4 regions of the Pseudoalteromonas sp. Ps84H-4 genome follow, and region 1 is predicted to be linked to each of the others. Evidence: predicted binding sites of a transcription regulator. Region 1 holds the regulator's gene; each other region holds the start of a gene.
What was found. Region 1 encodes sigma-54, which starts transcription at its own class of promoters, with help from an activator protein. Its sites were predicted from a motif close to GTTGGCACGNNNNTNGNNT; they were not measured.
Positions count from the first base shown of each region.

Region 1 (8,110 bases):
AAATTGCGCTGTAAGAGCAAAAAGGCCGAGAGCACGTGCCGACGTTTATCATGTGTTTATCCTGATATCTGTAAGCATATGGACACCGATCACACCCCAACGATTGAGCTTTATAAAAAAGCCCGTGATGTGAAAGGCGTGAAGAAAATCTTGATTGCGTCAGGCGTACGCTATGACTTAGCAGTAGAAGATCCACGCTATGTAAAAGAGCTGGTTACTCATCACGTAGGCGGCTACTTAAAAATTGCCCCTGAGCATACTGAGGATGGCCCATTATCTAAGATGATGAAGCCGGGCATGGGTGCTTACGATAAATTTAAAGAGCTATTTGATAAATACTCAAAAGAAGCCGGTAAAAAACAGTATTTGATCCCGTATTTTATTTCTGCACACCCAGGAACGAAAGACGAAGACATGGTTAACATGGCGCTATGGTTAAAGGCCAATGACTTTAAGCTTGATCAGGTACAAAATTTTTACCCGTCGCCAATGGCCAACGCAACGACAATTTATCATACCGAGATGAACTCGTTACGTAATATTAAAAACAATACTGAACAAGTGCCTGTGCCAAAAGGGGCACGTCAGCGTCGCTTGCATAAAGCTATTTTACGCTATCATGATCCTGCCGGCTGGCCGATGATCCGAGAAGCTCTTAGAAAAATGGGCAAAGCGAATCTAATCGGGAAAGGGCCAAACTGTTTGGTGCCTGAAGAGAGTCGCAACGAGAAAGCGGCAAATAGTAAAGGTGGTAAAGGCCGTGCGGCACTTACACGCCACACTGGTTTTAGCCAGTTTAAAAAGGCCAATACCAAACCTAGAGTAGGTAAAAATAAGCAGCGCGCAAAGTAAAAGATATAAATGGCCCTTAAAGGGCCGTTTTTATATTAGATCAATAACCAGGTTGCAGTGCCTAAAAAGGCAAAAATACCAACAATATCGGTGACGGTTGTCAGTACCACACTGCCTGCTAGGGCTGGGTCAATTTTCATTTTCTTAAGAATTAACGGAATACTCGCACCCGCGATACCAGCGGCAACAAGATTCATAAACATCGCAAACGCTAAGACCGCACCGAGCTTAAAGTCCCATTGCCATAGGGCAACCACACCAGCAATCAATATCGACCAAATAACGCCATTCAGTGCGCCTATCGCCAGTTCCTTAAGTAATAAGAAGCGTTGGTTTGTTTGGTTGATATGGCCAACCGCTATACCACGAATAACCAGTGTTAATGTTTGGCTACCTGCAACACCACCCATTGAAGGTACGATACCATTTAGTACCGCCAAAATAGGCAAGATTGCTAAGGTGTTTTCAAAAAAGCTTGCCACAATTGCTGCTAGCAATGCGGTTAATAAGTTAACTCCCAGCCAAATAGAGCGACGCTGCGAACTTTTGAGTACTGGCGCAAAGGTATCTTCTTCGTCGTCAAGACCAGCAAGGCTTAACATGCTGTGCTCAGCATCTTCACGGATGACGTCAACGATATCATCGATGGTAATACGACCAAGCAAGTGAGCGTTATCATCAACAACAGGGGCTGAAATCCAGTTATGACGCTCGAACAATTGCGCTACATCACTTTCATCCATTGAGATTAGGATTGACTCACACTCTTCATCCATTAAATCACGAACAATTTTATCCGATGAGTTGGTCAGTAATGTGGTTAACGAAAGCGCGCCTAAAAAGCAGTTATGTTTATCAACAACGTATAAGTCATCCGTACCTTCTGGTAGTTCACCACGCAAGCGTAAATAGCGCAGGACTACATCTAAGGTAACATCTGGACGGATTGTTACCGTATCGCTGTTCATCAGGGCACCGGCTGAACGCTCTTGGTACGACAGTGCCTGAGTTGCCCTTTCTCTATCTTGCGAGTCCATTGCACTGACTACGTCTTGATAAACGGTGTCAGGAAGGCTACGAAGAACTTCACCTAAGTCATCGTCGTCCATGTCTTCGGTTGCAGCAGCAATGTGCTCAGGCTCCATCTGAGCAATAATACCTAAACGTACGTCTTCAGAGAGTTCTTCTAAAACATCACCACGCACATCTGGGTCTACCAACTGCCATAGCATGCGACGAATTTTATGGGGAGATGACTCTAATAATAAAGCGGTATCACACGGAGCTGTTTTAGCGAGCATGCCTCGCACCTGAACAAATTGTCCACTATTGAGTGACTTGGTCACTTGTTTAAGTTGTTGTAGTGGGTAGTCTTGTTCAAAGGCTTCTGGCATTGGCGTCCTTACAACTGAAAATAGATTAATAAAGATTCTGCAAATACAGCATAGTTGCTAAGTGGTGTATTTGCAGGATATCTTCACACTGCGATAAAATTATTAAGTGCTTTGTATTTTTAAGGTGTGAACGATATAAAAGTAGGATATTTAAAGAGAATTATAAATACCTGAACTAAGTTTAACTTAAACGGTTAAGCCTTAGCAAACGCTATTCTTGTTCATGAAAGCGTTGTGCAATTAATTCTCCAATTGCGTTCAGTGCAGCCTCTGCATCTGGGCCTTCACATACCACACGCACTTCTTTACCTTGGCTACTTTCAAGTAGCATTAAGGCTAAAACACTATCACCTTCAGCTTCTTTATCGTCTTGATAAAGCATAATTTTAGCATCAAATTGCAAAGCAAGTTGTGCTAAAACAGTGGCTGCTCGTGCGTGCAAGCCAAGCTTATTTTGAATTAAAAACGTGTCTTCTGCGTGCATCTGGCATCCAATTAAATATCTTGCTCGCGATGGCGGATTTTTACGTTCGCATGCGTTTTTGAAAAGCTATCACCAATGGTCTGCGCTAAATATACCGAGCGATGTTGCCCGCCAGTACAGCCAATTGCGATGGTAAGATAGCTGCGATTGTTACGCTCAAGGTGAGGCAACCATGTTTGCACAAATGTTTGAATTTGCCATGTAAATTTTTGCACTATGCTATGACTTGCAAGGTAATCTTTTACTGGTTGATCTAAGCCTGTGAGTGGCTTTAGGTCTGGCTCCCAGTGTGGATTTGGTAAAAAACGTGCATCAAATACGTAATCGGCTTCTTTTGGAATACCATGTTTAAAGCCAAACGACATAAAGGTGATAATCAGCTTTTTATCTTTTTTACCTAAGATCTTTTCACGAATTGATTCAGCTAACTGATGAACACTCAGGTCGGTGGTATCAATCATAAAATCAGCGCGCGTGATCAGTACATCCAGTAATACTCTTTCTTGCTTAATTGCTAAATCGAGTGGCAGCGAGTCAATCGATAGAGGATGTAAGCGTCGCGTTTCAGAAAAGCGTTTGATCAGAGTTTGGTCATCACTGTCTAAATAGAACAGTGTTGGGTTTGCGAAACCTGGCAGGTATTCAAGAATATCATTAAACTCTTGCTGCTCTTTCGGTAAGTTACGCACATCTATGCTGACTGCTATTTTGTCATAGTTGTCTGAAACGCTACGAACAAGCGAAGGTAATAAGTTGACTGGGATATTATCAACACAGTAGTAACCCAAGTCTTCAAGTACACGTAAAGCGACCGATTTACCTGAGCCTGAGCGACCGCTGATGATAATTAATTCCATTTATGCCTCTGCTGATATGACCTGAAACAGTTCGTGGTCTGTTTTAGCGCTACGTAACTGTTTACAAAACTCTTTATCTTTTAGTCTATCAGCAATTGTCGATAAGGTCTTTAGGTGAAGTTGGCTGTCTCCATCTGGTACGATGAGTGCAACGAAAATATCCACAGGTCGGTTATCAATTGCGTCAAAATTGATTGGGGATTCACTCACTATGACAAATGCCTGTGGTTGCTCTGCACCACTCATGCGGCCATGTGGAATAGCAATGCCACGACCAATACCTGTACTGCCTAATTTTTCTCTATTGAGTAAGGCATCAAGGACGTCTTGTTGAGATAAATGAGGAAGCTGCTGGTGAGCCAGCTCGCTGATATATTCAAGGATTCTTTTTTTGCTATTAAAAAGGACCGCAGCTTTGCTGCAGTCCTGGTTAGTAAGTGAACTAAGTTTCATAATTTAGTGTCGAGCTAATTTCTCTTTGTGTTTAATGACTTGACGATCTAGTTTGTCGATTAGCGAGTCAATGGCTGCATACATATCTTGGTGTGCAGTTGAGGCAAAGAGCTCGCCTCCATTTACATGTAAAGTTGCTTCTGCTTTTTGGCTTAATTTTTCTACATCTAGAATGACATGTACATTATTAATGTGGTCAAAATGCCTTTCTAGTTTTGCAAACTTGCTGTTTACATAGTCTCTTAATGAATCAGTGATTTCTACATGACGACCAGTTAAATTTAGTTGCATAAGCATTTTCCTTCTATGTAAAACGTCTAAATCAAACTCTTACGCTGATTAGACGGAGGTATCGCTAGAGACTCTCGATATTTTGCAATTGTGCGTCTAGCTACTTTAATTCCTTGCTCAGCCAATATATCTGCAATTTTACTATCACTCAATGGCTTAGCTGAGTTTTCTGCAGCGATAAGCTTTTTGATCAAAGCGCGAATTGCTGTTGATGAACACTCACCACCGTTTTCTGTGCTGACATGGCTTGAGAAGAAATATTTCAACTCAAAAATCCCGCGAGGGGTGTGCATGTATTTTTGTGTTGTAACACGTGAAATTGTCGATTCATGCATTTCGACCATTTCTGCGACATCGTTCAGCACCATTGGTTTCATGGCTTCTGGGCCATGTTCAAAAAATGCTTGTTGTTGCTGTACGATACAATTGGTCACTTTTAAAAGTGTATCGTTACGGCTCTCTAAGCTTTTAATAAACCATTTAGCTTCTTGTAAATGAGAGCGAATAAACTGGCTATCGCTGCTCGATTTTACTGAGCGTGACATAGCTGCATATTGGCTATTCACTCTAATTTTTGGCATACAATCTGGGTTTAGTTCAACGACCCAACGACCTTTAACTTTTTTAACCGATACATCGGGTATAACGTACTCAGACTCTTCGCGAACTATGCTGTCTGCTGGCTTAGGGTTTAAGCTGTGGATCAGCGTCATTACTTCTTTTAGTTCGCTTTCTTTAAGCTTAGTCTTTTTCATCAAAGTGCGATAGTCGCGACTTGCTAATAATTCAATATGCTCAGATAAAACCATTTTAGTTTCAGCTAAATACGGCGTACTCGCATCGAATTGGCGAAGCTGGATACATAAGCACTCTTGTAAGCTACGGGCACCAATCCCTACTGGATCAAACAACTGTATTCTCTTTAAGACCGCTTCGACTTCATCTAGTTCGATTTCTTCTTCATCATTATTTTGATTAAAACTTTCGACTATGTCTTCGCAGCTAACAGTTAAAATACCTGAGTCATCAATTGCCTCTACGATGGCGACAGCGATCGCTTCATCGGTTGGGCTAAATGGCGTGAGTTGTAATTGCCACATAAGGTATTCATGGAGGGTTTCAGTCGATGCACCCTGATAAATTGACTCATCTTCTGGCATTGGACCTGATGATGTTGATGGGGCAGCACTCATGTACTCATCCCATGTCACATCCATGGCTAAATCGTCACTTACGGTGTCTTTGTTAAGGGCATCGCTGCTTTCTTGTTCGTACTCACTCGGCGCTTCTTCGGCCGATGCACTTAGCTGAGTATCATCAGATTCAGCTTTTTGCTCGTTCTTACCAATGTTTTCATCGTTGTAATCTGCTTCTTCCACTTCAAGCAGAGGGTTACTATCAAGTGCTTCTTGAATTTCTTGCTGGAGATCCAATGTACTAAGCTGCAGCAAGCGAATTGCTTGTTGCAGTTGTGGAGTCATTGTAAGTTGCTGGCCCATGCGCAGCTGTAATGATTGCCTCATGTATCCCTAACAATCCTTTTATGTGTTATCGACACCTGTGCAGTCACAGGTAAATATATATCGATTTATTGTCATTGTTATTTAGTTTAGCAGATGCGCTAGATGGTGGCTTATTGGTTATAGCCTGAATTGCTCACCTAGATACACATCGCGTACGGTTTGGTCAGCTAAAACATGCTCAGGTGTTCCTGATGCAATTAGCTCCCCATGAGAAACAATGTAGGCTTTTTCACAAACATCAAGGGTTTCTCTAACATTATGGTCAGTGATTAATACACCAATACCACGATTTTTTAAGTGTTCAATAATTTTCTTTATATCTAACACTGAAATAGGATCAACACCAGCAAAAGGCTCATCTAACAAGATAAATTTAGGGTTTGCGGCTAATGCCCGAGCAATTTCTACGCGACGACGCTCGCCCCCAGATAAGGCCATACCTTGACTATCACGAATATGCTGAATACTAAATTCATCAAGTAAGTTGTTGAGTGTTTCTTCTCGGCCTTGTTTATTTAAATCTTTACGCGTTTCTAAAATAGCCATTAGGTTTTGATAAACCGTTAACTTTCTAAAAATAGATGACTCTTGTGGTAGGTAACCAATCCCTAAACGTGCACGGCTATGCATTGGCAAAAGTGTAATATCATTATCATCAATGCTGATCTTGCCTTTATCGCTAGGTACTAAGCCAACAATCATATAGAAAGTGGTGGTTTTGCCTGCGCCATTTGGGCCAAGCAAACCAACGATACTGCCCGCTTCAACCTCAAGACCCACATTTTTGACAACTTGGCGGCCTTTATAGCTTTTTGCTAAAAGCTCTGCTTTTAATGTGCTCATGGTTGGCCTTTATCGTCTTGTTTGTTGTCAACAGGCACTAAGATTGTGTGTACACGGTCTGTTGAGTTTTCGTCTTTTTCTGCGCTAATTAGTTGTTGTGCCATATCATAAGTAATACTTTTCGCTGTTACTTTTTGGCCTGCTTGAGTTACTTCGGCTTCGCCATTTAAAGTTAAGAAGCGCTTGGCTACGTCGTAGCGAACTTCTTCTGCACTGGCGCTCATTACCGTGCCATCTGCTTGCTTTTCTTCAAAATAAGCAGGCTTACCTGTGGCGATAATTAACTCAACAGTACCTTCTGTATCACCACCATGGGCTTCAAGACGTTCGGCTGTGATCCGGCGGTTACCATGTATAATTTCGACATTGCCTTCAAATATACCAACGCCATCTTTTAGCTTACCAGTTTGACGATCTGAGCTTATGCTAATTTGTGCGCCTGTCTGCTCGGCAGCTACGCCTGAAAAGGCAATCAATAAGCTTGGGATCAGGAGTAATTTCTTCAGTTTATTGGTCATAGTATATGGTTCGTGTATGGTTAGTTAACTCTACAATCTCGGTTTTTAAATTAGCTTTTAGGCCTTTACCGGTAATTTTTAAATTTGGTCCTGTTAGCGTCACAGGTTGCTTCGAAAACATGGTCATTTGTTCTATATCAACGTTAATGTTTTCAGCTTTAATATCTTCGATCATGCCATTATGGGTTAAGTTTTTAGCAACAACATCGCCTTCAAAAATAAGCTGATCGTTTTCATATAAGGTGGCTTCTTTAGCTTTTACTTGCCAAATTTGCTGGTCGCCATAAAGTGTAAAAATAGGTTGCTCAAAAAAGGTAAACCCAAGCTGCTGATAAAGCTCCATTTTCGCAGCGGCCACTTTATGGCTAATCTTGCCTTGCTCATCATAAGCGGTTTGCTTTAGTGCAACGGCCGTATAATCGGGAGTTGCAATAATCTCGTCTTCACTATTTATTGTGTTTGTTGTTTGGTTAAAGTACGGATACCACAACCACACCATGCAACAAACAAAAACAATACTCAGTAAAATACGGGCTATATTCATGCGCTGGTTCCATCGCTAGTTAACGGCTTACCGTTTTCTAACATCAGTAAATCTGTTAATTCACGTACAGCGCCAAAGCCACCCGGTAGCATGGTCGTATAGTGAGCCAGTTTTTTTATCAATGGGTGCGCATCATTGACTGCTACCGCAAAGCCTACTTTTTCCATTACAGGCAAATCAGGGCCATCGTCACCAATGTACGCTATTTGCTCATCTTCTAGGCCAAGTTTATCTTTTAACTCTTGGTATGCAATCAGCTTTGTTTCTTGGCCTTGATAAATATGCTGTACGGTTAGGCTAGTCATTCGCTGCTGAACTATTTGTGAATGGCGCCCGGTAATAACGGCAACT
Region 1 is NZ_JAMXSK010000019.1:84,904-93,013, forward strand. It holds gene NH454_RS16275 (YgiQ family radical SAM protein) at 1-852, shown strand, start outside; gene mgtE (magnesium transporter) at 888-2,246, opposite strand; gene NH454_RS16285 (HPr family phosphocarrier protein) at 2,458-2,730, opposite strand; gene rapZ (RNase adapter RapZ) at 2,742-3,587, opposite strand; gene ptsN (PTS IIA-like nitrogen regulatory protein PtsN) at 3,588-4,040, opposite strand; gene hpf (ribosome hibernation promoting factor) at 4,044-4,331, opposite strand; gene NH454_RS16305 (RNA polymerase factor sigma-54) at 4,358-5,854, opposite strand; gene lptB (LPS export ABC transporter ATP-binding protein) at 5,972-6,697, opposite strand; gene lptA (lipopolysaccharide transport periplasmic protein LptA) at 6,694-7,215, opposite strand; gene lptC (LPS export ABC transporter periplasmic protein LptC) at 7,205-7,759, opposite strand; gene kdsC (3-deoxy-manno-octulosonate-8-phosphatase KdsC) at 7,756-8,110, opposite strand, start outside.

Region 2 (8,110 bases), on a different contig from region 1:
ACGTTATTTCACCAACTAAATATGCTCTTGAAGGTAAAGAGCGTCAGCCTAACTATACTGACTGTTGGCGCACTATTAAAAAACATTTCACAGGTAAACAGGACGCATAATGAAACTTTATAGCTATTTTCGTTCATCAGCCGCTTACAGAGTTCGCATTGCTCTTAATTTAAAGAACATTGATCACGAGTTGGTCACCGTTAATTTATTAAAATCAGAGCAGCAAAGCGACCAGTACCTAGCAAAAAACCCACAAGGGTTATTACCGGCACTAGAAACTGATCAAGGTGTGCTTGCACAATCGCTGGCTATTTTAGAGTGGCTTGAAGAAACACACCCAGAAACACCGCTTTTAACAGGTGATGCATGGCAAAAAGCCCAGATCCGCAATTTATGTTATGCCGTAGCGTGCGATATCCACCCTATCGATAATTTGCGAGTATTAAAGTACTTAGCTAATGATCTTGGTGTTGATGAAGAAGCAAAAACGACCTGGTATAAGCATTGGGTAGAAGTTGGCTTTGAGAGTATCGAAAAGTTACTTGATGAAGCGAACACTTTTTGTGTTGGCGACAAACCAACACTTGCTGATGTCTGTTTAGTGCCGCAAGTATTTAATGCCTTACGCTTTAACGTTGATATGAGTAAGTACCCAAAAATCGCCGCAGTTTATGAGCATTGTAATAAGCTAGATGCCTTTATTGATGCGGCTCCTCAGAACCAACCTGACGCAATCTAATTCGTTGTTATTAAAACTAAAGGCCCAATCATTTTGGGCCTTTTTATTATCTAATTTTTATCTCAGTGCTGAATTAATAACACTCACGTGATTGATCAAATCTAGCCCTAAATCCGTTAAATAGCCGCCATCAGGGCTATCAGTAATGCCTTTGTCATAAAGACGTTTTGCAGCATTTTTTACTGTTTCTTCTGCATCAGAGTGGATTTTAATGCCTTGCATTTGTGAGTCGCGGGGAAACTTAGCAAGCAGGGTTAATTCGTCAATCATATTTTTATTAAATTGCATGTGTTCACCTTTTTATTATCACGTCATTGTGCTTTTATAGAATACAGTCATAAGCTTAGTGTAGATACAAAAAACTGCACAATGAGAGGTGTATTTTGTTTAGAAAGATTTTAATCTTAACTACCTTGTTTATTTTATTGTTTTCACAATTCGTTTTAGCAAAGGATAAAGCATTAGTTGTGCTAGATGGCCAAGAAGCACTTAACAACCACAAAGTGTGTTGGTATGAAAATAAGCGTTACACCGAAGGCGCTTATATTGCTGTTGGCGATATAACGTTAATTTGTGCAGCCAAACAGCCAAATTTTTCAAACAGCGACTTAGCGTGGTTAAGACTGGATAAAAACGGCGATATTGTCTATCCAAAACGAGGCAAGAGTATAAACGTCAATTAGCTTAAAGACGCTAGATACGTTACTATTACTCAGTTTAGAAATAACCAAAGATTAAGCATGGACAATCAACCAAATAACCCTTTGCACGGTATCAAGCTTGCCGACATCGTAACCCAACTTGAAGAAAAACTTGGCTGGGAAGGACTAGCTGAGCATGTTGATGTGCGCTGTTTTCAAAATGACCCAAGTGTTAAATCAAGCTTAAAATTTTTACGTAAAACACCTTGGGCCCGTGAAAAAGTTGAACAACTATACATTGATACTTTCTCCTCTCAAAAGGCCGATGATGACGCACCTTTTGAATGGAAAAGTATTAAAAAATAACTGTTAGGTTTCGGCCATTATCACCGAAAGTGACTTCGGTGATACCTCTACCACCAGCTTTTCTGCTGTTTTAACCTCACCATCAATCACATAACTTATGTCTTTTTCTGCACTTACAGAAACTCGTTTAGCATTTGTATGATGGCTATTAATGGCAAAGCTTGTTTGCGTTATGCTTGAAAATACTAATTCAGCAATACTTAATGTACTGGCTTTAGCCTCTGAGTTAGGCGTTAACCAATTAACATCAAGTAAACCATCATTATGATCTGGCTGACCTGCTGATTGAGCCAACAATGTAGTAAACGGCGCTGCATTTGCAATGATTAAACTATTGGTATTTATAGACTGAGGTTCATTGTCGTCTAATGTAACTGTATAATCTTGCGCTTCATGTTCGCTTAGTGCCTGCCAAAATCCTTGTAAATAAGCTAGTTGGCCGGACTCATTTTTAGCATCTCGATGCGCCTTTTCAATCATTTTCTGTTCAAACCCAATTCCTGCTAATAACAGCATTCGCTCGCCATTACACAAAGCGGTATCGATCCGACTTGCCTGTCCCTCAATAATAAGTTCACAAGCTTGTTCAACTGGGATTAACTTAGATTGGATCCCCATTAATACATGAGCTAATGCATTAGCAGTGCCTAAAGGAATAATGCCTAACTTACAGTCGGTATTGACTAATACACTGGCTACTTCTGTCACTGTACCGTCACCACCACATGCGATAACAACATCGGGATTTGTTTCTATAGCCTCTTTAGCTAATTGAATACCGTCCACTTCTTCTGTTGTAGTGTGTACAGTTAAATCATAATATTCACTTAACCTTGCGGTTATCTGCTTTTTCTTTTCTTGCCACAGCTTTGTACCAGAGACTGGATTAGCAATTAATACAGCTTTGTTTTTAATTAGTAAATCGCCTCGACGATGACGTTTTATTAAGTGACGAAGTTGGCGCTTGTTTAAATTAGCAGTTTCTCGAGTTTCTTTGATTTGCTCCAAAACAGTATGAACATCTGCATCTTTATCTTGGCTTAGTAAGTATGCAGCCATAACAAACACTGAACGTCCGCGACCTAATGCGCAATGTACAACAACACGTCTATCAGCCTTTACTTGATGGTGGATCCAGTTAATTGCTTGATGTAATTGCGCACGAGTTGGCACACTGTGGTCTAAAACGGGGATATTCAAATAGCGAATATTTTCTTGGGTCGATGACCATTCAAGGCCATCAAACTCACAGGTAACATCTAAGATTGCTGTAATCCCTAACTCTTTCATGGTGTCAATATCTGATGGAAAGAGCCTGCAAGCTAAAAACAGATGTTCATTTATTTGTTGTAAGGGAGGCACTTTATCATGCTTACGAGACCAAGCATTGTATATTTGAGCCCCTAGTAAAAAGGGAATAAACGCCCAACGAATATAAATTGGTATTACACCGTTTTCACGCTTTCTGAAAATTCGCGCAATGTTAAAAAAATAAGCGCCACTGACTAGTAGTAGCGACAATGCAGCCCAATAAAAAAATAGCGCAAAATAAACGAGCTCAACTCGAATAGCCACGATTATAAAAATAATTGCCAGCGCAAGATAGCTAATTGCTGCCCACATAGTCACTCCTTGTTATTTTAATCATATACATTAATGCAAGTTTCTTTCCACACAGCAGATAAGCCCTAAACAGGCACTTTAGATGAAAAAATAAGCTCTTACCTTTATTTCCTATCAATAAGTTTAGGACATTTTTTCATTATGCTATGAATAACTTACACATTTTTGTACTTAACTTGATTTTCTGAGCTTGAGAAAACAGATTTCTATTTAAAGTGCTATATGTTGAACTTGCAAACACAACTAGTTGGCAAAAATGATTAAATATCAACGCGGATTGCTATCAATGTGATGAAAGTGAATGCGTAATAAAAAACTTCACAGAATCACTTTAACTGAACAGGAGTAACGGAATAAATTACCTTGCAGAGCTTAATCTATTCCCTTATCAAATGGTAATAGAAGCGTTTTCATCGCTGGACGAAGTGCTTTTAAAAGCTCACTGATGTTTAAAGAAGGATTAAGCATTTTACGTAGTAGTAAGCCCCCCATCACAGAAAACATCACTTCAATACGGGCATTCACTTCTTCAAGTGCGGTACCTTGTAACGGCCCTCTTTCACCAACTAACAATTCGCGCATTGAGTCACGGGCGTGGCTATCTGACTCACGCAGTAAGTTAGCGACTTTTTCATTGCGCGCAGCTTCTGCGAGCATTTCTAAATCAAGCGCACCTTGATTTAAATCGGTATGGCGCTCAACACCTCTATCGAGTCCATCTAGCAACACGGTGACACGATCGCCCGGCTTATCTGCAAACTCTTTAAAGATTGAGAACATTTCTTCCATATCACGTTCAACAATCGATTCTATAATCGCTTCTTTACTAGCGAAATAATTATAGATATGGCCTGCACTCATGCCTGCTGTTTTAGAAATTTCAGCCATTCCCGCGCCATGATAGCCCTTACGTCGAAAACAATCCGCTGCAGCACAAAGCACTTGATTACGTCTTGCCTCAGCAAGCGCAGGGTCATTGTGTCTTTTCGTTTTTTGCGTCATGGTTTCTCCAAGCTCTTTTGAAATGGTTAACTTTTACTTAAACAAGGTTTACAGGATCTTAATATCACAGGAGAGTCAAAACAACTAAGATCCTGCAAAACCTTAAATAAATTATGCTTTTGCTGTTTTAATGCACATTTTTTTGCGCATTCCAGCCACCACCAAGTGCTTTATACAAATTAATTTGGCTAGCAAGATACGCTTGTTTACCCAAAATTAACTGTTGCCCAGCACTGTACCAATTTCGTTGCGCATCCAATACTTGCAAGTAACTGTCTGCTCCTTTTTGAAAACGCGCATCTGATAAAGTAAAAGATAACTCATTACTTTGGTACAAATCGTTGAGTGCATCTAGCTGATGCATATAACCTTCACGGTCAGCAAGGGCATCAGATACTTCTCTAAATGCTTGTTGTATGGTTTGCTCATAGTTAGTAAGCGCCATTTCTTGTTGTGCCTTTGCAACATCGAGATTGGCTTGATTACGACCCATATTAAAGATAGGTAAGTTAATCGATGGTACAAAACTCCATGTACCTGAGCCCGAATCAAAAAGATTACTCAAATCAGCAGAGGCCGTCCCGGCATTGGCGGTTAAACTTATACTCGGATAGAATGCCGCTTTTGCCACACCAATATTTGCATTAGCTGCCAGTAAATCATGCTCAGCGGCCTTAATGTCTGGTCGTTGCGTCAGTAACTCTGACGGCAACCCCACTGGCACATCCGGCAAGTTCAGTACATCATCTATATTTTGATTAGGTAGTAAATCAGCAGTGACGGTTTTACCCACTAGAAAATCGAGAGCATTTTTATCACGCTTTAGTAAGCGCTGATAGTTTGCAATATCGACCTTAGCGGTTGCTACTGTACTTTCCAGTTGCGATAGCGTTAACTGAGACGCAGCACCAAGAGCAAATGTTTTACGGGTTAGTTCTAAAGACTCCTGCTGAGACTTTAAAGTCTCGTTTGCAAGCGCCAAAAGCTCTTTGTCCGTCGCATAGTTAAGCCACGCATTCACTAATTCCGAAATCAAGCTAATGCGCACACTGGTTAAACTGTATTCAGCGGCATAGAGGTTTTGTAAAGCTTGCTCTGATTGGTTGCGCACTTTGCCCCAAAGATCAATTTCGTAAGCAGTTAAACCAACAGTCGCTGAATAGTTTTCAGAAATAGTCGCTTGACCAGTACCAGATAAATCTGCCGGAAGACGCTGACGGGTTCCCGCTGCATTTAAATCAATGCTTGGGTAAAGCGCAGAATCTTCAATCTGATACATTGCTCTTACCTGCTGCACATTAAGTGCAGCAGTTTTAATGTCTTTGTTGTTTTCAAGCGTTAGCGCAATCAGCTGTTGCAGCTGAGCATTAGTGAAAAATGACTGCCAATTAAGTGCATTGATATCACCTGCAGTACCTTGAACATCATAGTTTTGAGCAACGGGTAATTCACGTTGCTCCATATCTGGCGCCATATTACAGGCAGATAGCATAAGTGCAGCAACAGACACTGAGATAAGTTTAGCTTTCATTATGCCTGCTCCTCTTTGGTTGACTTTGTTTTGCCAGGGAATACACGGCGCACCAATACAAAGAACAATGGCACAAACAACACCACAATGGTCGATGACGCAAGAGTACCGCCAATAACAGCAATACCTAGTGCGTTTTGTGCACCCGATCCCGCACTTGATGCAATTGCAAGTGGTAGTACACCACACACAAATGCCATTGATGTCATAAAGATTGGACGTAAACGAAGGCGAATAGCAGCAACAGCAGCATCGACAAGTTTCATACCCTCATCCATTTTATGAATCGCAAACTCTACAATTAAGATGGCATTTTTTGATGCCAGACCAATAGTGGTTAATAGACCCACTTGTAGATAAATATCGTTTGATAAGTTAAATACAAATGACGCAATCGACGCACCAAATACCCCAAGCGGTACAATGAGCATAACCGCTGCAGGAACTGACCAGCTCTCATATAACGCCGCTAAACATAGGAATACAACCAATAATGAAAGTGCATAAAGTAATGGTGCTTGACCACCGCTTAAACGCTCTTCATATGAAATACCTGTCCATTCGAACGCCACACCTGGCGGTAACTTCTTAACCATTTTCTCAACTTCGGCCATCGCTTGACCTGTACTATAACCCGGTGCAGCAGCACCTTGGATTTCCATCGCTGAAAAACCGTTATAACGCTCAAGACGCGGTGAGCCATAAGTCCAATAAGATTGAGCAAACGCAGTGAATGGCACCATATCGCCATTGGCATTGCGCACGTACCATTTGTCTAAATCTTCTGGCACCATGCGTGATTCAGGCGTACCTTGTAAATACACTTTTTTAACACGACCACGGTCAATAAAGTCATTTACATAGCGACTACCCCAAGCCGTTGATAACGTATTATTGATATCTGCTTGAGTCAGACCTAATGCTTCAGCTTTGGCTAAGTCAATATCAAGCTCCAGCTCTGGTTTATCTTCTTGACCATTTGGGCGCACACCCGATAACACAGGGTTTTGTGCCGCCATACCTAAAAACATGTTTCGAGCTTCAAGTAGTTTGTCATGTCCTAAACCAACACGGTCTTGTAGGTATAAAGTAAAACCATTTGCAGTACCGAGCTCAACAACCGCTGGCGGTGGGAAAGCAAACACAAATGCTTCTTTAATGGTTGAGAAGTATCCCATGGCTTTACCAGCAACAGCGCCTACTGATAAATCAGGGCGTTGACGTTCATCCCAGTGTTTCAAGCCAACAAAGCCGATTGCTGCGTTTTGCCCAGAACCTGCAAAGCTGAAACCTGTTACCGTAAAGATAGATTTAACCGCTTCTGATTGATCTTCTAAGAAGTGGTGTTCCATCTTTTCAACAACTTTTAAGGTTTGTTCTGTTGTTGCTCCAGCAGGTAGGCTTACTTGGTTAAACAAAATCCCTTGGTCTTCATCTGGTAAGAATGCCGATGGTAACTGTGAGAAAATAAACACCATGCCACCCACGATTAAACCGTAAATAAGTAAATAGCGTTTACTGTGTTTGATCATACGAGACACAAAACCTTGTGTACCCGAGTTTGTTTTATCAAAACCACGGTTAAAACCAAGGAAGAAACGACCAAATAAAGATTTATCGTTATGTACATGACTTGGTTTTAGCATTGTTGCACAAAGGGCCGGTGTTAGAATTAACGCAACCAGCACTGATAAACTCATTGCCGTTACCAAGGTGATTGAGAACTGCCGATAAATAACACCTGTAGAGCCCGGGAAGAACGCCATAGGCACAAATACTGCCGAGAGCACCATGGCAATACCCACAAGCGCGCCTTTGATTTCATCCATTGATTTACGTGTCGCTTCAAGAGGAGACAAGTTCTCTTCTGTCATAACACGTTCAACGTTTTCAACAACAACGATCGCATCATCAACCAGTAGACCAATGGCAAGGACCATAGCAAACATGGTGAGAGTATTAATTGAGAAGCCAAACACTTGTAAGATGGCAAACGTACCTAGCAATACAACAGGTACTGCAATGGTTGGAATAAGTGTTGCTCTGAAGTTCTGTAAGAATAAGTACATTACCAAGAATACCAGCACAACAGCTTCAATTAGAGTGCTAACTACTTTCTCAATTGAAAGTGATACGAACGGCGTTGTATCGTAAGGTACAACCGTAGTTAAACCTTCAGGGAAGAAAGGCTCAAGTTCAGCAAGTGCC
Region 2 is NZ_JAMXSK010000009.1:123,083-131,192, forward strand. It holds gene hmgA (homogentisate 1,2-dioxygenase) at 1-110, shown strand, start outside; gene maiA (maleylacetoacetate isomerase) at 110-739, shown strand; gene NH454_RS10230 (TIGR02647 family protein) at 797-1,027, opposite strand; gene NH454_RS10235 (DUF1496 domain-containing protein) at 1,123-1,422, shown strand; gene NH454_RS10240 (VF530 family protein) at 1,480-1,746, shown strand; gene NH454_RS10245 (diacylglycerol kinase family protein) at 1,750-3,369, opposite strand; gene NH454_RS10250 (TetR/AcrR family transcriptional regulator) at 3,742-4,371, opposite strand; gene NH454_RS10255 (efflux transporter outer membrane subunit) at 4,499-5,902, opposite strand; gene NH454_RS10260 (efflux RND transporter permease subunit) at 5,902-8,110, opposite strand, start outside.
Region 2: the regulator sigma-54 is predicted to act here: its motif matches at 3,403-3,421, upstream of NH454_RS10245 (diacylglycerol kinase family protein).

Region 3 (8,110 bases), on a different contig from region 1:
AATAATCTGAGATTTTTAAAAACAGTAAAAAAACTGCAGTATTTGCTGGCTACACTGCGCGCGTATGAAATTGGTGTACAAATTGCTAATTGCTTATCCGTTTAATATTTTTAGATTCGTTCTGGAGTAGTAGTAATGGGCGTAAGATCAGCGCTAAGAAAAGAGTTAATGGGATTACAAGATTCATCATTGCTAGCGGCAGATGATGTGCGAGCTTTGCTAACTCAAGCTATAAAGTCGCAGCCTGAAAAGTCAGAACAGGGATTTGCATTAATTTCTCGCTTTAATGATAACCATAGCCAATTGACTTCAGGTGAAGCAAATAAAGAAAAACTGCTTCAGCATCAAACCCACCGCTTATTTAAAGATATTCTCTACACTCGGCAAAGTGTTAATAATTGGCTGAAAAAGCACCTGAATTAATTGATTTATTGTTTTTCTCGCTTTAGACTACATTTGTAATCTAAAGCGAGAAAGAAAATGAAAAGGATAATTTCAGCAGCCATATTTTTAATTTTGGCAGGTTGTCAGCAACCAACAGTCTACGTATACACAGAAAATCTTGATCAACAACAGTTGCACACATTAGAGCATGCTTTAAATGAGCAAAGCTTACCCTACGAATACACAAAGCTCCCTATTCCAAGAGACTTTGCTGATGCAACCTTAATGTTATCGAGCGATAAAATTCTCACTCATGAAACCGAGCAACTTGCAGAAATTATGCAGGGGCTGGGTTATCAAGCTGAAATTAAGTACACCACAGAGGCTAATCACTTTTACAATCAAGGCAATATAGGCTTTTACTTACGAGCAAAAAATGGCTCAACTAGTTTCACTATGCCGGCTCGAGTAATAACAACGGGTTGCGTTGAGGATGAGTTTAACGGCCTTGCGGTCAAATTTAGTGATAAACAGGCCGAGTTTAACCTAGCGAGTGGTAGACGAGTCTCATTGGACTGGGATTACTTATACGGCTATTTAGTCATTTATTATAAAAACTATTCGCAAAGTTACAGCCATTTAACGCCAGAAGTGAGTACCCCATTTGGTATGAAACCATCAGATACCTACCGTTACACAGCACGTGTAAATAAACCAGGTTGGCTTAATTGTTCATTGCAAGTTGTGTATATGGATTAGCTACGTGATTCGAGATAATTACTCAATTTCACAATACGCTCACTCATGCCTTCGATTATGCGATCTTTAATTTTCTCGCGGATCACATTGGGCAAGCGGGTGAGTGCTTCGGGGGCGATAGCTAATAAAATAGTATCTACTCTAGCACGGGCGCTTGTGCTATGTTCCCGATTGTTAATAAAAGCACCTTCACCGATAAACTCACCTGGGTCAATAATGCCAAGCTCATGTAAATGACTTTGCTTGAACACCATCAGTGAACCACTTAGAACAATATACAAACGCTTGTCATTGTCGTACTGCTTGAAAACAGCACGGCCTTGTTTAACCAAATATAAATGACTGAATGACTCTAATAACACTTGTCGTTCACTAAGAGTAAACTCTCTAAAGAACGACAATCTGTTAATTATTTCCATTTGTTTAATGAGTGGTATGTGTTCGATTAACTTCATTGATTCACATTTTATGGCGATAAATTAGCTAATATTGCGCTCTTTTAACTTACGGGTCAATGTATTGCGGCCCCAACCAATTTTCACCGCGGCGTCTTGCTTGTGCCCCGCACAATTGGCTAATGCTGTTTTAATCAAGCGAGTTTCTAGCTGTGCTTGTATAGCCGGCCAGATATTTTCTTTACCTTGTTTAAGCTCAAGGTTGAGCCATTGCTGAAATGCATCCAGCCAATCACCTTCCTGTTCCACTGGAGCTGCGGCAACTATTTCGGGCGGTAAATCTTGTTCGCTGATAAGCTCACCCGGAGCCATTACTGTTAACCAGCGACAGGTGTTTTCTAGTTGGCGCACGTTACCTGGCCAATTGAATAAGCGTAGTTGCTCTGTGGCTTTAGGGCTTAGTATTTTGCTTTCAACTTGAAGCTCTTTGGCACTTTTATGTAAAAAGTGCTGTGCAAGACGTTCAATGTCTTCGGTACGTTCGCGTAGCGCTGGTAAGCGTAAACGCACAACGTTAAGACGATGAAACAAGTCATCACGGAACTTGCCTTGTTTAACTAAATCTTCGAGATTTTGGTGTGTTGCAGCGATAATACGCACATCTACTTTAATGCTTTGATGGCCACCAACTCGGTAAAATTCACCATCGGCTAATACACGTAACAAACGCGTTTGTACATCAAGTGGCATGTCACCAATTTCATCTAAAAATAAGGTACCACCATTAGCTTGTTCAAAACGACCTTTACGAATACTGTCGGCCCCTGTAAACGCGCCTTTTTCATGGCCAAACAATTCTGATTCTACTAACTCTTTTGGAATGGCAGCCATATTTAAAGCGATAAATTGGTTTTCTTTACGCGGACTATGATTGTGTAGGGCACTGGCAACAAGCTCTTTACCTGTTCCTGATTCACCATTAATTAGCACGCTCATACTTGATGCTGATAATTTACCAATCGCGCGAAACACCTCTTGCATCGCAGGCGCTTCGCCTATGATATGGGCATTCGTTTGTGGTGCTTGCTTACGCTTGGTTTTTTTTGTTGAATTAGCACGACAGGCGCTCTCTACCAGCGCAACTGCTTCATCTAGATCAAATGGTTTTGCAAGGTATTCAAATGCGCCTTTTTGGAATGCATTTACCGCTGAGTCTAAGTCTGAGTGTGCAGTCATAATGATGACTGGCAACCCAGGGTTTTGTTCGGCAATTGTTTCAAGTAATGCCATACCATCCATACCAGGCATTCTTACATCTGACACTAGAACGGTAGGCTGACTAAACTTGAGTGCGTTAAGCACATCTTGTGCATTTGCATAACTTTCTGTTTCAAATCCTGCTCGCGCCAGCGCTTTTTCTAATACAAAGCGTATTGAGGCATCATCATCAACTAACCAAACTGTTTTCATGACTACTCCAAAAAACCATTAATCCGTAAAAGGCAAATAGATATTAAATTCTGTATGGCCTGGCCAACTATCGCAGTCAATGTGTCCACCGTGTTGATCAACCAAAGTCTGTGCAATGGATAACCCTAGTCCTGAACCATTTTCTTTGTTAGTGATCATTGGATAAAACAAGGTTTCTCTTAAACTCTTATCTATTCCTGGACCATTATCTGAAATCTGGATCAGCAAGGTTTTCTTCGGTGCTTTACCAGGACGTCTATGTTGATGGTTAATACGGGTTTTTATTCTAATTTCGCCACCATCAACCAGAGCCTGCTGTGCATTGCGAATAATGTTAAGTACCACTTGTTGAATTTTACTTTGGTCAATGTACACACTCGGTATACTTGGATCATAGTCTTTCACTAAAGTGATATTAGCGCTGTTATCTAACATGCTAAGCTTAATCACTGACTCAAGAGCTTGGTGAATATTGCCATATGATTTATGTGGCAATTGGTTTGGACCAAGTAAACGGTCTACGAGCTCTCGTAATCGGTCAGCTTGCTCAATGATAAGCTCTGCACATTGATCACGCTCTTGCTGATCAACCTCGTACTGCAATAATTGCGCCGCTCCGCGTATTCCACCCAAAGGATTTTTAATTTCGTGTGCTAAACCACGAATTAAATTGCGTGCGGCTTGATATTGGTGCATTTGATTTGATGCTTGATCGTGGCGAATTTCATCATCCATTTGTCGGCACTCAAACAAAATATAATTTTCATTATTGCTGTTTATTCGGCGGGTGCTAATGGTTAGCTTAGCATGGCGAGAATCGACGAACACCACGTCAGCTCTATGCTGGTGGCAGTCAACGCCATCAAACAACGAGTACTGAGCAATACGTTTTAGGTCAATGGAGTGGTAGTTAAATAAGTTATCGAATGGCTGATTAATTATACGCTTTGGACCTAAGCCTAATAGCTCACTGGCACTATCATTTGCATAAACCAGTTTAAAATCATTATCGAGCAAAATAACGGCTGTACTTAAATTTTTCCAAATACTTTCGAGTAGTTCAGAATTAAAATGTGTATCACTGAGCATGTTTGCACCATTTTAGTGCGTTGCAATTAACAGCAGCTTAGCACAATCCATTTACTTTGCATGATACCGACTCGAAAAAATTAGTTTCAATTAAGTATCGATGCTCTGTGCATGTAGAAAGTGCTAACAGGGCTAACCGAAACGACTTTATTATTCGCATCTATGAGTTTTGCTTGTAATGTGTGTTCGCCTCGGTCGACATTTCGCAATGCAAAGGTCGTGCTATTACTCGATTTTCCGTGAGGTGTGCCATCGACTATCAGCTGTACTTTGAAGCCTGTTGCAAAACGCGGACTCACTCGTGCTGTGACGTATACTGAGCCTGTATTCTCTCGAACGGTTGCCTCATTTTCTGGTGAGGAAATCGTTATTTTAAAGTTTACAGGTGTCGCACTAGCGGGGTTATCAAGTATGCTGGTGTCGGTTTTAGGCATGGTGAGGTTTTGAGTATTGAGCTTTACTTCTTTAGCCCCAGGGCGAGGTGAGTCTGAGAACACTAAAACACCATTCTCATCTTTCCACGAGTAAATTTTTTTTACTTCACTTTGTGCGTAATTGCATACTGTAAAAAGGAGTAATACTAATAAAATCGTGTTTTTCACTCTGTGACCCTAGGTTATCTAATCTAACTAAAACTTTAGAGTAGAATTGGCCAAATTACCATCAAAAAAGCCCGCAAAGCGGGCTTGAGAACACACATTTATTATCAATCTGATAATTCTGATACGGCGTTAAATTAAACGCTGTAGTACATTTCGAACTCAACTGGGTGAGTTGTCATGTTAAGCTTTTCAACTTCTTTGCCCTTAAGTGCAATGTAAGCATCGATAAGGTCATCAGTGAATACGCCGCCAGCTTTTAAGAACTCACGGTCAGCATCTAATGAATCTAATGCTTCTTGCAGTGAAGATGCAACTTGTGGGATCTCTGCAGCTTCTTCAGCTGGAAGATCGTATAAGTCTTTATCCATTGCATCACCTGGGTGGATCTTGTTTTTGATACCGTCAAGGCCAGCCATAAGCATTGCAGAGAACGCTAAGTATGGGTTAGCTGTTGGATCAGGGAAACGTACTTCGATACGACGTGCTTTAGCAGACGGTACCACTGGGATACGGATTGAAGCAGAACGGTTACGTGCAGAGTATGCAAGCATTACTGGTGCTTCGAAGCCCGGAACTAGACGCTTGTATGAGTTAGTTGACGCGTTAGCGAATGCGTTGATTGCTTTAGCGTGCTTGATGATACCACCGATGTAGTAAAGTGCTTCTTCAGATAGACCAGCGTATTTGTCACCAGCGAAGATGTTTACGCCATCTTTACCTAGAGATTGGTGACAGTGCATACCAGAACCGTTATCACCTACGATTGGCTTAGGCATGAATGTCGCTGTTTTTCCGTATAAGTGAGCCATGTTATGGATAACATATTTCATCTCTTGGATTTCGTCAGCTTTTAATACCATTGTATTGAAGCGAGTTGCGATCTCATTTTGACCTGCAGTTGCTACTTCGTGGTGGTGAGCTTCTACTACTTGACCTAGTTCTTCAAGAACTAAACAAGTTGCTGAACGCCAGTCATGTGATGAATCAACAGGTGAACACGGGAAGTAACCGCCTTTAACACCTGGACGGTGACCCATGTTGCCACCTTCGTAATCTTTATCTGAGTTCCAAGCAGCTTCTACAGAATCGATTTTGTACATAGAACCAGACATGTCTGATTTGTATTTAACGTCATCAAAAAGGAAGAATTCTGGCTCTGGACCAAATAATACAGTATCAGCGATACCTGTAGAACGCATGTACTCTTCAGCGCGTTTTGCAACTGAACGTGGGTCACGCTCGTAACCTTGAAGTGTTGAAGGCTCAACTACGTCACAACGGATGATTAGTGTAGCTTCTTCAGAAAACGGGTCCATTTTAGCAGACTCAGGAACAGGCATAAGCACCATATCTGATTCGTTGATGCCTTTCCAACCTGCAATTGAAGAACCGTCAAACATTTTGCCGTCTTCGAAGAAATCTTCATCAATTTGGTGATGAGGAATAGAAACATGCTGTTCTTTACCTTTGGTATCAGTAAAGCGTAAATCAATGAACTTAACGTCATTTTCTTTGATAAAATCTAAAACCGATTGTGACATGTGTCCTCCAATTGTTGGGTTTTATTTTTGCTGCATTATTGCTTTGCTCTATGTAAGCTGGTTTCATGCCATTTTTTTAAGGTGTTGTTAAGGCTGATAAAAAAGAAACCGCTTGTTGTTATGTTAACTTTTTATGCACTGTTTTGGTGCGAAAAAAGATCATTTTGGTGCGTAAAAAGAATGACGACGATTTGCACAATTACTGAGCGTGCCAATTTATCGGTTCTAAATACGATTAAGTGCCAAAATATGGTTTAAAAAATGCAATTTTGCCAGTTTTATGCTTATAAAAATTATTATTTTCATAAATTTGTCATTTATAAAACAGATACTTATAAAATGCCTGAAGAAAGTTTTGAAAATTGTATTGGATAAACTTTCATCCATGCCATTATTAAGGGATAATATGCGCCCTTTTAAATCCTATGCTGGGACATCTGGTGAAAATGCCGGTGAGTGCGTAGATCTTGCAGGATCAATGAGATTCAATTTCTCTGAGAAAAAATATGAGCATCGAAAAGTTAAGAAATATAGCGATTATCGCCCACGTTGACCACGGTAAAACAACTTTGGTTGATAAACTGCTTGAGCAATCAGGCACATTAGAAACGCGCGGCGGTAATGAAGAGCGCGTAATGGACTCAAACGACATTGAGAAAGAGCGTGGTATTACCATTTTAGCTAAAAACACAGCTATCTCTTGGAACGACTACCATATCAATATCGTAGACACCCCAGGACACGCCGACTTCGGTGGTGAAGTAGAGCGCGTACTTTCGATGGCTGACTCAGTATTACTACTTGTTGATGCTCAAGAAGGTCCAATGCCACAAACGCGTTTCGTAACGCAAAAAGCATTCGCACAAGGTTTAACACCGATCGTTGTTATCAACAAAATCGACAAGCCAGGTGCACGTCCTGACTGGGTTATGGACCAAGTATTCGACTTATTCGATAACTTAGGTGCAACTGACGAACAGTTAGACTTTAAAGTAATCTATGCATCAGCTATCAATGGCTGGGCTACATTAGATTTAGACGAGCCATCAGATAACATGGAACCAATGTTCCAGATGATCGTTGATGAAGTATCTCCACCGGATGCAGATCCTGAAGGTGCTTTCCAAATGCAAATTTCTCAGCTTGACTACAACTCATACATCGGTGTTATCGGTGTTGGTCGTATCAAGCGTGGTACTGTTCGTCCTAACCAACAGGTTACTGTTGTAAGCGCAGACGGTACTAAGCGTAACGGTAAAGTTGGCCAAGTAATGAGCTACTTAGGTCTTGAGCGTCATGAAGCAGAATCTGCAGGCGCTGGTGACATCATTGCTATCACGGGTCTTGGTGAGCTGAAAATCTCAGACACTATCTGTGATGTAAATACCGTTGAAGCATTACCACCGCTTAGCGTTGATGAGCCTACAGTAACAATGACGTTCTCTGTAAACACTTCACCATTCGCTGGTAAAGAAGGTAAATTCGTAACGTCACGTAACATCCTAGAGCGTTTACAAGCAGAGCTTGTACATAACGTAGCACTACGTGTTGAAGAAACTGACAACCCAGATAGCTTCCGTGTTTCTGGTCGTGGTGAGTTACACTTAGGTATCTTAATCGAGAACATGCGTCGTGAAGGCTACGAGCTTGCGGTTTCTCGTCCACAAGTAATCCTTCGTGAAGTTGATGGTCAAAAAGAAGAGCCATACGAAACACTTACAATTGACTGTCAAGAAGAGCACCAAGGTTCTATCATGGAACAAATTGGTCTTCGTAAGGGTGAACTAACAGACATGTCTCCAGATGGTAAAGGCCGTGTACGTATGGACTTTATGATCCCAAGCCGTGGCTTAATTGGTTTCCAAACTGA
Region 3 is NZ_JAMXSK010000004.1:137,762-145,871, reverse strand. It holds gene NH454_RS06290 (hypothetical protein) at 136-423, shown strand; gene NH454_RS06285 (hypothetical protein) at 481-1,143, shown strand; gene NH454_RS06280 (cyclic nucleotide-binding domain-containing protein) at 1,140-1,598, opposite strand; gene ntrC (nitrogen regulation protein NR(I)) at 1,623-3,008, opposite strand; gene glnL (nitrogen regulation protein NR(II)) at 3,027-4,097, opposite strand; gene NH454_RS06265 (DUF4124 domain-containing protein) at 4,184-4,699, opposite strand; gene glnA (glutamate--ammonia ligase) at 4,834-6,240, opposite strand; gene typA (translational GTPase TypA) at 6,747-8,110, shown strand, end outside.
Region 3: the regulator sigma-54 is predicted to act here: its motif matches at 6,295-6,313, upstream of glnA (glutamate--ammonia ligase).

Region 4 (8,110 bases), on a different contig from region 1:
TGGCACTACACACGGCCGCAATAGGACGTATCACCGCCATAAATGGGCCTAGTAACACATAAGATACCGAGACCGAATCGACTCCCGTTTCAGGGGTTGAAACTAAAAATGCGGTGGTGGCACTTTTTGACGCCCCCGCCCTTCTTAAACCAATGGCAGCAGGGATCACACCACATGAGCACAATGGCATAGGAGCACCAATAAAAGCCGCTTTAACTGTGGTCCATAGCCCTTCTTTTCCTAAATGACGGTTAAGAAAGTTAGCAGGCAAATACACATTTAACAGACCAGCTATGAATAAGCCCAGCATTAACCAAGGCGCCGAGAGTAAAAACAGATGCCAAAAATTACTGAGTAAGTCCATCGATATCCTCCAGCGTCGTTAGTATTGAACAGTTTTCAGCGGGTTCTTCACCACCACAACATTTATCAGCCAATAATGAAAGTGAGTCATAAAAGCGGGTAAGCTCTGCAATTCTTTGTGCAACGAGATCGCGCTTTTGTAACGTCATCTCTTTAACTTCATGGCAAGAGTGCTGATCTTTATGAAACTTAATTTGCAGCAACTCTTTGATCTCAGCCAAACTAAAGCCAACATTCTTTGCTCTGAGAATAAACGCCATTTGCTTATAGTCATCCTCAGAATAAAAACGATATCCCACGTCTGAACGCGAACTTGGCGTTAACAAACCATGCTTTTCGTAGTACCTTAGGGTATCTGTTGAGACACCCAACTGGCGGGAAAACTCACCTATTTTCATCACCGTCTCCATTGTGAAGCGTTTATTTATTATGCTCACTATAAACCTTGGAGTACACCCCAAGGTCAAGCAATAAATTAAAAAAGGAAAGCACATGAATATTACTGTCCTTGATGCAGCAACATTAGCCAACACTTCGTTAGATGCCTTAGCACAGCTAGGTAAATTAACTTGTTACGATCTAACTTCCCAAGAGCAAGTTGTTGAGCGCTGCCAAGATGCTGATGTAATTATCAGTAATAAAGTGGTGATTGATCAGCTCGCTATGAGCCAGTTAACTAATTTGAAATTAATATGCGTTGCAGCAACAGGCACTAATAATATCGATTTAGAGGCAGCAAAAGAGCATAACATTGCAGTGACAAATGTGGCGGGCTATTCAACACCGAGCGTGGTGCAGCATACCTTCACCTTAATCACTAACTTATTGGGTAATACTCATAGATACATTAATGATTGCCAGCAAGGTTTATGGCAACAAAGCCCAATGTTTTGTCGCTTAGATTACAGCTTTAATGAAATTGCCGGCAAAACATTGGCAATTGTTGGTTATGGGTCATTAGGTAAAGCTGTGGCTGATGTAGCGCGTGCCTTTGGTGCCAATGTCATTATTAGTGAGCGAAAAGGTCATACGCCTCGTGAAGGTCGTGTTAGTTTTAATGATGCCCTAAGCAAAGCCGATATTATTAGTGTTCATTGTCCGCTAACGGATGAAACACGCAACCAAATAGCCGCGGCAGAATTAAGCATGATGAAATCGTCAGCTATTATTATTAATACCGCTCGTGGTGGGATTATCAATGAAGCCGATTTAGCTGACGCTTTAGCTAATAATGTCATTGCTGGCGCAGGTGTAGATGTACTTAGTAAAGAACCCGCAGAGCAAACAAACCCGCTGGCACTATACAAAGGCGCAAACTTATTACTCACACCACACATCGCATGGGCAAGCCAAGAATCAATCGCTCGCTTAGTTAACGAAATAGCTTTAAATATCCAAGCATTTAACCAAGGCGAACCACGGAATAGATTAGTCTAAAATACAACAAATTAGTCAAACAGACTAATCTACGTGTTTATTTAGCCTACCACGCATGTAAGTTAACAGACAAAACATTGATTTAAAAAGATTTTTAAAGTTGGCAAGCTGATTGCTATCTAACAATCACTTAAACTCGAATTTCTAGGGATAAAAAAAATGAAAAAAGCTCTTCTAATCGCTGCACTATCTGCTCCATTTTTAACAGGTTGCGTTATTGCAGTTTCAGATGGCGAAGCCGATACACATTGGGCAGGTAGTTCTTCATCAAGCTGGGAGAAGCAACATAAAAATAATCGTGAAATTATTTCTAACCTTGCACTCGATACCAGTTATCAAACAGTATTAAACAAACTTCATACACCTAACTTTACCGAGCTGCTAAAACAAGGTGATGATGTATATCAAGTGCTATTTTATGTTACGCATAGCATTCATTCAGATGGCAAGATGACAAAAGATGAGTGCACACCTTTAGTATTTAAAAATGATAAGTTAATCGGCGTGGGCGATACAATTTATCAATCGCTAAGTAACGGCTAATTAGCAAGCTAAAGTTAAGAGTAGGCTTTGCCTACTCTGATTCATTTACCGCAACCATCCTTGAAACAACTTTATCGCGTCCAGTATCTTTAGCTTGATACAAACCTAAATCAGCCTCTTCTAATAAAGTTTGCTCTGCGTATACTTGCCCGGTTTCAGTGGTGGCAATACCAATACTAATCGTAATGTGATCAGCATTTAAAGACGCTTTATGAGGGATATTTAGTTTATTCACTGCATCGCGTAGTTTGTTAGCAAATGCAATAGCTTCTTTTGCAGAAGTGTTTGGCAGTACCGCAGCAAATTCTTCACCACCATAACGTGCTACAAAGTCACTGCCGCGCTCACATGCCCCCACAAGCGCGTGAGCAATTTTTTTCAAACAATCATCCCCGGCTCTATGTCCATAACAATCGTTGTAGCGTTTAAAGTGATCAACGTCCATTAACAGCACAGATAACGGTGTACAGTCTCGACGACTTCGACGCCATTCACGAGCTAAATTCTCATCTAAATAACGCCTGTTAGGTATTTCCGTCAACCCATCAATCGAAGCAAGCATTTCAAGAAGGTCATTTTTTTGCTTAATTAATAACTGATTGCGTACCCTTGCACGAACTATCGCAGCACTAAAAGGTTTAGTGATGTAGTCCATTGCACCTAATTCAAGGCCCTTTGCTTCATCATCATGGCTGTTATTCGCGGAAATAAAGATAACGGGTAACATGCTGGTTGTGGCATTTTCTTTTAACTTGCCAAGTACCTCGTAACCATCAATGCCGGGCATCACTATATCTAAAATCAACAAGTCGACAGCTTGAGTTTTCAAAAACGTCAGTGCTTTTTCACCACTTTCAACACAAAAAACATCGTAGTCTTGCTGCAACGTTTTCTCTAATACCAAGCGATTTAACGGATCATCATCAACAATCAGTACCTTGGCTCTTTTCAACATGTGTAGATCCTTGTTCGATGATAAATGCAATCACTTGCTGTAATTGGCATTGCAATTCATCATTTAATTGTTCGGGCAGTTCACCAGTTTTCTTCAGCTTAACTTCACATTCCTGAGCGCACGCTGACAAACGTTTAAAACCGAGGTTTCCAGCTGACCCTTTAAGATTATGCACCACACGTATCAGCTCTTGCGCAGTGTTTACTTTAGATATGAGTAATAACTGCTCTTGTGCCATAATCGCAAACTTTGACAACATAGTTAATACTAACTTAGTGCTGTTTCCAAATTGGGATAGAATAAAGTCTTGATCGAAAAAGGATTCTTTTTTATGTTCCAATTCATTCATGGCTAAAAATAATTTGCTCGCAACAATTGGCTTGGTTAGGTGCTTATTCATACCAGCTGCAACTGATTGCTCTATGTCGGCAGGTTCACTGTGTGCCGTTAATGCATAGATTGGTATTTGTTGTTTACTAAATGTCTGACGAATAATGCGCGTTGCTTGGCAACCATCCATTTCTGGCATTTGAATATCCATAAAAATCAGATCAGGATGCAATGACTTTGCAAGCTTTATCGCTTTTTCACCACTGTCTGCACAAACAACATTAACATCAGCTTGCTCTAGAATACTTTTAATTATGTTTAAATTGAGTGGGTTATCGTCTACAGCAAGTACGAGTAAGCCTGATAAATCCATTTTAGAGGGTAACGACACCACAGACTTTTTGGCCGGCTCTGTGGTTTTATCAAACTGTAAGCAAAAGTAAAACTCACTGCCTTTGCCTTTTTCACTCTCAAGCTTGATTTCACCTCCCATCAAGGCAACCTCATACTTCACAATGGCAAGACCAAGTCCTACGCCTTGATGTGAACGAGTAAGAGATTCATCGCCCTGTGTAAACGCATCAAATAAACGACTTTGATCTTCTTGGCTTATCCCTATACCAGTATCTTTGACGGTAAAACAAATAAGTTGCTGCTCTGTTGATTGTTCAATGAGCTTCATACACAAGGTGACACTGCCTTGCTCTGTAAACTTAGCGGCGTTTGTCAGTAAATTTCCTAACACTTGTTGCAAACATATTTGGTCGCCAATTAAGCTGTCATTGATATCATCATCACATTCAATATTAAAAGTTAAGCCTTTTTTTCTGCACAGTGGTGCGATCAAGCCTTGGCAATACTCAATTAAATTAGAGACACTAAATGGCGCATTACTTAATTGCATTTGCGAGTTTTCTGCTCGAGCAAAGTCAAGCATGCGATTAAGTAAAGTAAGTAAACTATTTGCCGCAGATTTAGCTTGTTCTGCATGAGTACGCTGCTCAGCTGATAAGCCTTGTAAAGCAATTACATCAATCAGGCCTAACACTGCATTCAACGGCGTACGAATTTCATGACTTAAGTTTGCAATAAATCGGCTTTTTGCCAATGTTGCTCGCTCAGCATCGTCTTTTGCTTGCACAAGCGCTGTAACATCTTGCACATGCACAACATAGTAGTCGGGTGTTTGCTCGCCATTAAACACTAATGAAACACTAATTTGTAGCCATCGCTTTTGCTCTTGTTGTGGCAGGCTAAAGTGATAGACATTCTTCTTCTCGTTGAGTAAATCTAGTAACGTCTCTTTTAATGTATTAAATGATTGCTCAGCAAATAGGTCTTCCAATGTATAGTGACTAGGTGATTTATTACCTAAATCAATTGAAAAAATCTTCCTTGCCGCTTTATTTACTTGTAAAACCTGATAATCAAGTGACACTAACAGCACGCCATTGGCAGCATACTCCATTGCACTTCGTAATTTAGCTTCTGAACTTTGCAACGCATTGAGCGCTTCATACTGTTTGGTAATATCACGACCAATCGCCATAGTCCCCAAAAACTGCTGATGCTCGTTATAAAAAGGCACTATGCTCAAATCATAGATTTTATCTTGTGTTGATAAACGTTTTTGATAAACCTGTCTGTCTTTGAGCACTTTCTTTTCAAGCTCGTTGATTTCGCCATTATCATCACTGATATCACATAATTGCTGACCCACTAACTTTTCTTGTGGCAAGCCTATGTAGCGTTCATATGCTTTATTACACCCCAAAAATGAGCCATCAATGTTCTTAAAATAAATAATATCCGGAACATTGTTGAGCATGGTGTTTAATAACGCTAATTGACGCTCTTTAGCATCAATACTTCTTCTAAGCTGTTGCGACTTTACTTGTACTTGAGAATCTAAAGTTTTATTGGCTTCTTGTAAGGACTGTACTAACTCTTCATTGCGTCGAAAGATCTGCTTAACACGACTAAACCAAGGCTGCCAGTTAGCAGGAATTTTGTAACTTACAAGCGCTTGCTTGCCCTCATCATGCTGCTCTAAATAATTCATTAAATGCGTCATGGGTTTTACAAAAATACGTTGGCTTAACCAAAACACGGCACTAAACATCATTACTAAAAAGACGCTTAAAAACATAAACTCTAAAAAAATGTCATAGCCAATAGGCTTACTCAATGCCCTAAGTGATTCGTGAAAACGCGTATGAATAGGTAAGTTGGTAGTATCTTGTACAAAATGACTTTGATAGCGCGAGCCTGAACTTTCAACGATATCTGGCCAATATCCTGTCGCATTAATGGCGCTCTTTAATATCTCTTTAGAGCTAGCAATCACTTGGTTGTCTTGATTAATAAAGATAAACTCACCATCACTAGGTGCTATCTTCTTAAGCCACAATGAAATAGCCTCTAGGTCATAGATCAAAACGATATAATCTTGACTATCAGTTGCTCTTTGTTTACCAATTGCAAAATAGGCATGACCGTTTATGGTCAAAACAGAGCTTGAAGCAAGCCGTTCTTCATTCAGTTGCAATGGACGAAACTTGTTATCTAAAACACTCGTAAGCAACTCACTTTTCGTTGTATTACGTCGTTTAATAAAAACAAAACCCTGCTGGTTTACATAGGCAACTGCTTCAAGTGATTGAATTAAAGAAAGTGCGGTATTGAACGATGGGCCTAGGGCTATAACTTGTCGCCATTGATTAACTGCAAATTGCGTTGAAGCAAATCGACCTTGCCCCACAACTTCTCCGATCCCCTCACCTACCGATTGGTAATAATAATGATCAAACTGATTAACATTGCGCGCCAAGCTAGGCGCATAATCATAAGAAAGTGGCTGCTCGTAGAGCTTGAACATAGTATCTATTAAGCCATTGGCAGCATTCATTGCATGGCTAAGCTGTGCAGAGATATTATTAAAACCGTTTTGCCTGCTTTCAATAGCACGTTCGAGCTTTAAATTATAAAGATGCAAACACAAAAAAAACGCCACCAGCAGTGGCACAATAAGTGCCACTGATAAAGAGCGATAATAATGCTTTAATGGTAAAAAATTCACTGGTTATAAGTACCTTACCTCGTTAACGGTTAGGTTAACGAGGCATAGAAGTACTAGCAAGTTATAAATTTTCTTCAGCGAAGCTGGCTAAACGGCTGCGTACGACGCCATTTAAGTTAACAGTGGCGCTGCCTTCAAAATCTTTAAAGCGTTCAACAATATAGGTAAGCCCTGAAGTTACGGGGGTTAAGTAGTTGCTATCTATTTGCGCCAAGTTACCTGAGCAAATTAGTTTCGTGCCTTCACCGCAGCGGGTAATAATGGTTTTAAGCTGTGATGCCGTTAAGTTTTGACTCTCATCCAAAATCACAACGGCGTTTTGAATGCTACGGCCGCGCATAAAGTTCACCGATTTAAACTGTACGTTGGCTTTTTCCATAATGTAATTACGGCTCGAAATCGGGTTTTCATCTCCTTTATGCAAAACCTCTAAAGTATCGGTAATTGCTGCTAACCAAGGTGCCATTTTCTCTTCTTCAGTACCGGGTAAAAAGCCAATTGATTCAGCAATTTCTGGCGTGTTACGGGTGACTATAACTTTATCGTAAATGCCTTTTTCAATGATCATTTCAAGGGCACTGGCAAGAGCAAGCAAAGTTTTACCACAGCCTGCTGGGCCCGTTAAAATCACTAGTTCTATACTTGGGTCAAGTAGCGCATCAAGTGCCATCCCTTGATACACATTCTTAGGTTTTACACCCCAAGCGGTATGGCTCATCAAACGCTCAACACTAATATCTTTTAAAGTAATTTGTTTATCATCGTAGCTTGTTACTCGAGCCGCAAAGTGATCGCTATCATCTAAAATATATTCATTGCAGAACACATCACTAATCGTATTTTTTGCTACGTGGTGATAAGTATCTCGGCCTCGCTGCTCAGTTTCACACTCACCAACCTGTTGCCAAAAGTCTCCGTCAATTTTTTTATAGCCGCTGGTCAGTAAGGCTATGTCGTCAATTAATTGGTCAGTTCTGTAGTCTTCAACAAATTTAAGGCCGGCTCCCTTCGCCTTGAGGCGCATATTGATGTCTTTAGTTACAAGCACCACTTTGCTATCGCTGTGCTGCTTTTGCAAATGCACTGCACAATTGATAATACGATGGTCATTTTCGTTGCCTGGTAAACCCGAAATACTGTCTGCAAATAAGTGATCATTAACGATAATTAGGCGGCCACGAGACTCTGTTTTCGCCTTTTTATTACTCGGCAGTGCCACCCCTTGCAACATCTGCTCAGGAGACGCGTCTTTTAACACTTCATCTAAACCACGAATAGCAACACGGGCGTCACGACTAACATCGTGTTTTCTATCTTTAATATGGTCAAGCTCTTCTAATACTGTCATTGGGATAACAACATCATGCTCTTGGAAAGATAAATAAGCGAGGGGTTCGTGGAGT
Region 4 is NZ_JAMXSK010000005.1:53,164-61,273, reverse strand. It holds gene NH454_RS06840 (SO_0444 family Cu/Zn efflux transporter) at 1-364, opposite strand, end outside; gene zntR (Zn(2+)-responsive transcriptional regulator) at 348-761, opposite strand; gene NH454_RS06830 (D-2-hydroxyacid dehydrogenase) at 856-1,800, shown strand; gene NH454_RS06825 (DUF3192 domain-containing protein) at 1,960-2,343, shown strand; gene NH454_RS06820 (diguanylate cyclase) at 2,375-3,298, opposite strand; gene NH454_RS06815 (response regulator) at 3,267-6,707, opposite strand; gene NH454_RS06810 (PhoH family protein) at 6,769-8,110, opposite strand, start outside.
Region 4: the regulator sigma-54 is predicted to act here: its motif matches at 1,900-1,918, upstream of NH454_RS06825 (DUF3192 domain-containing protein).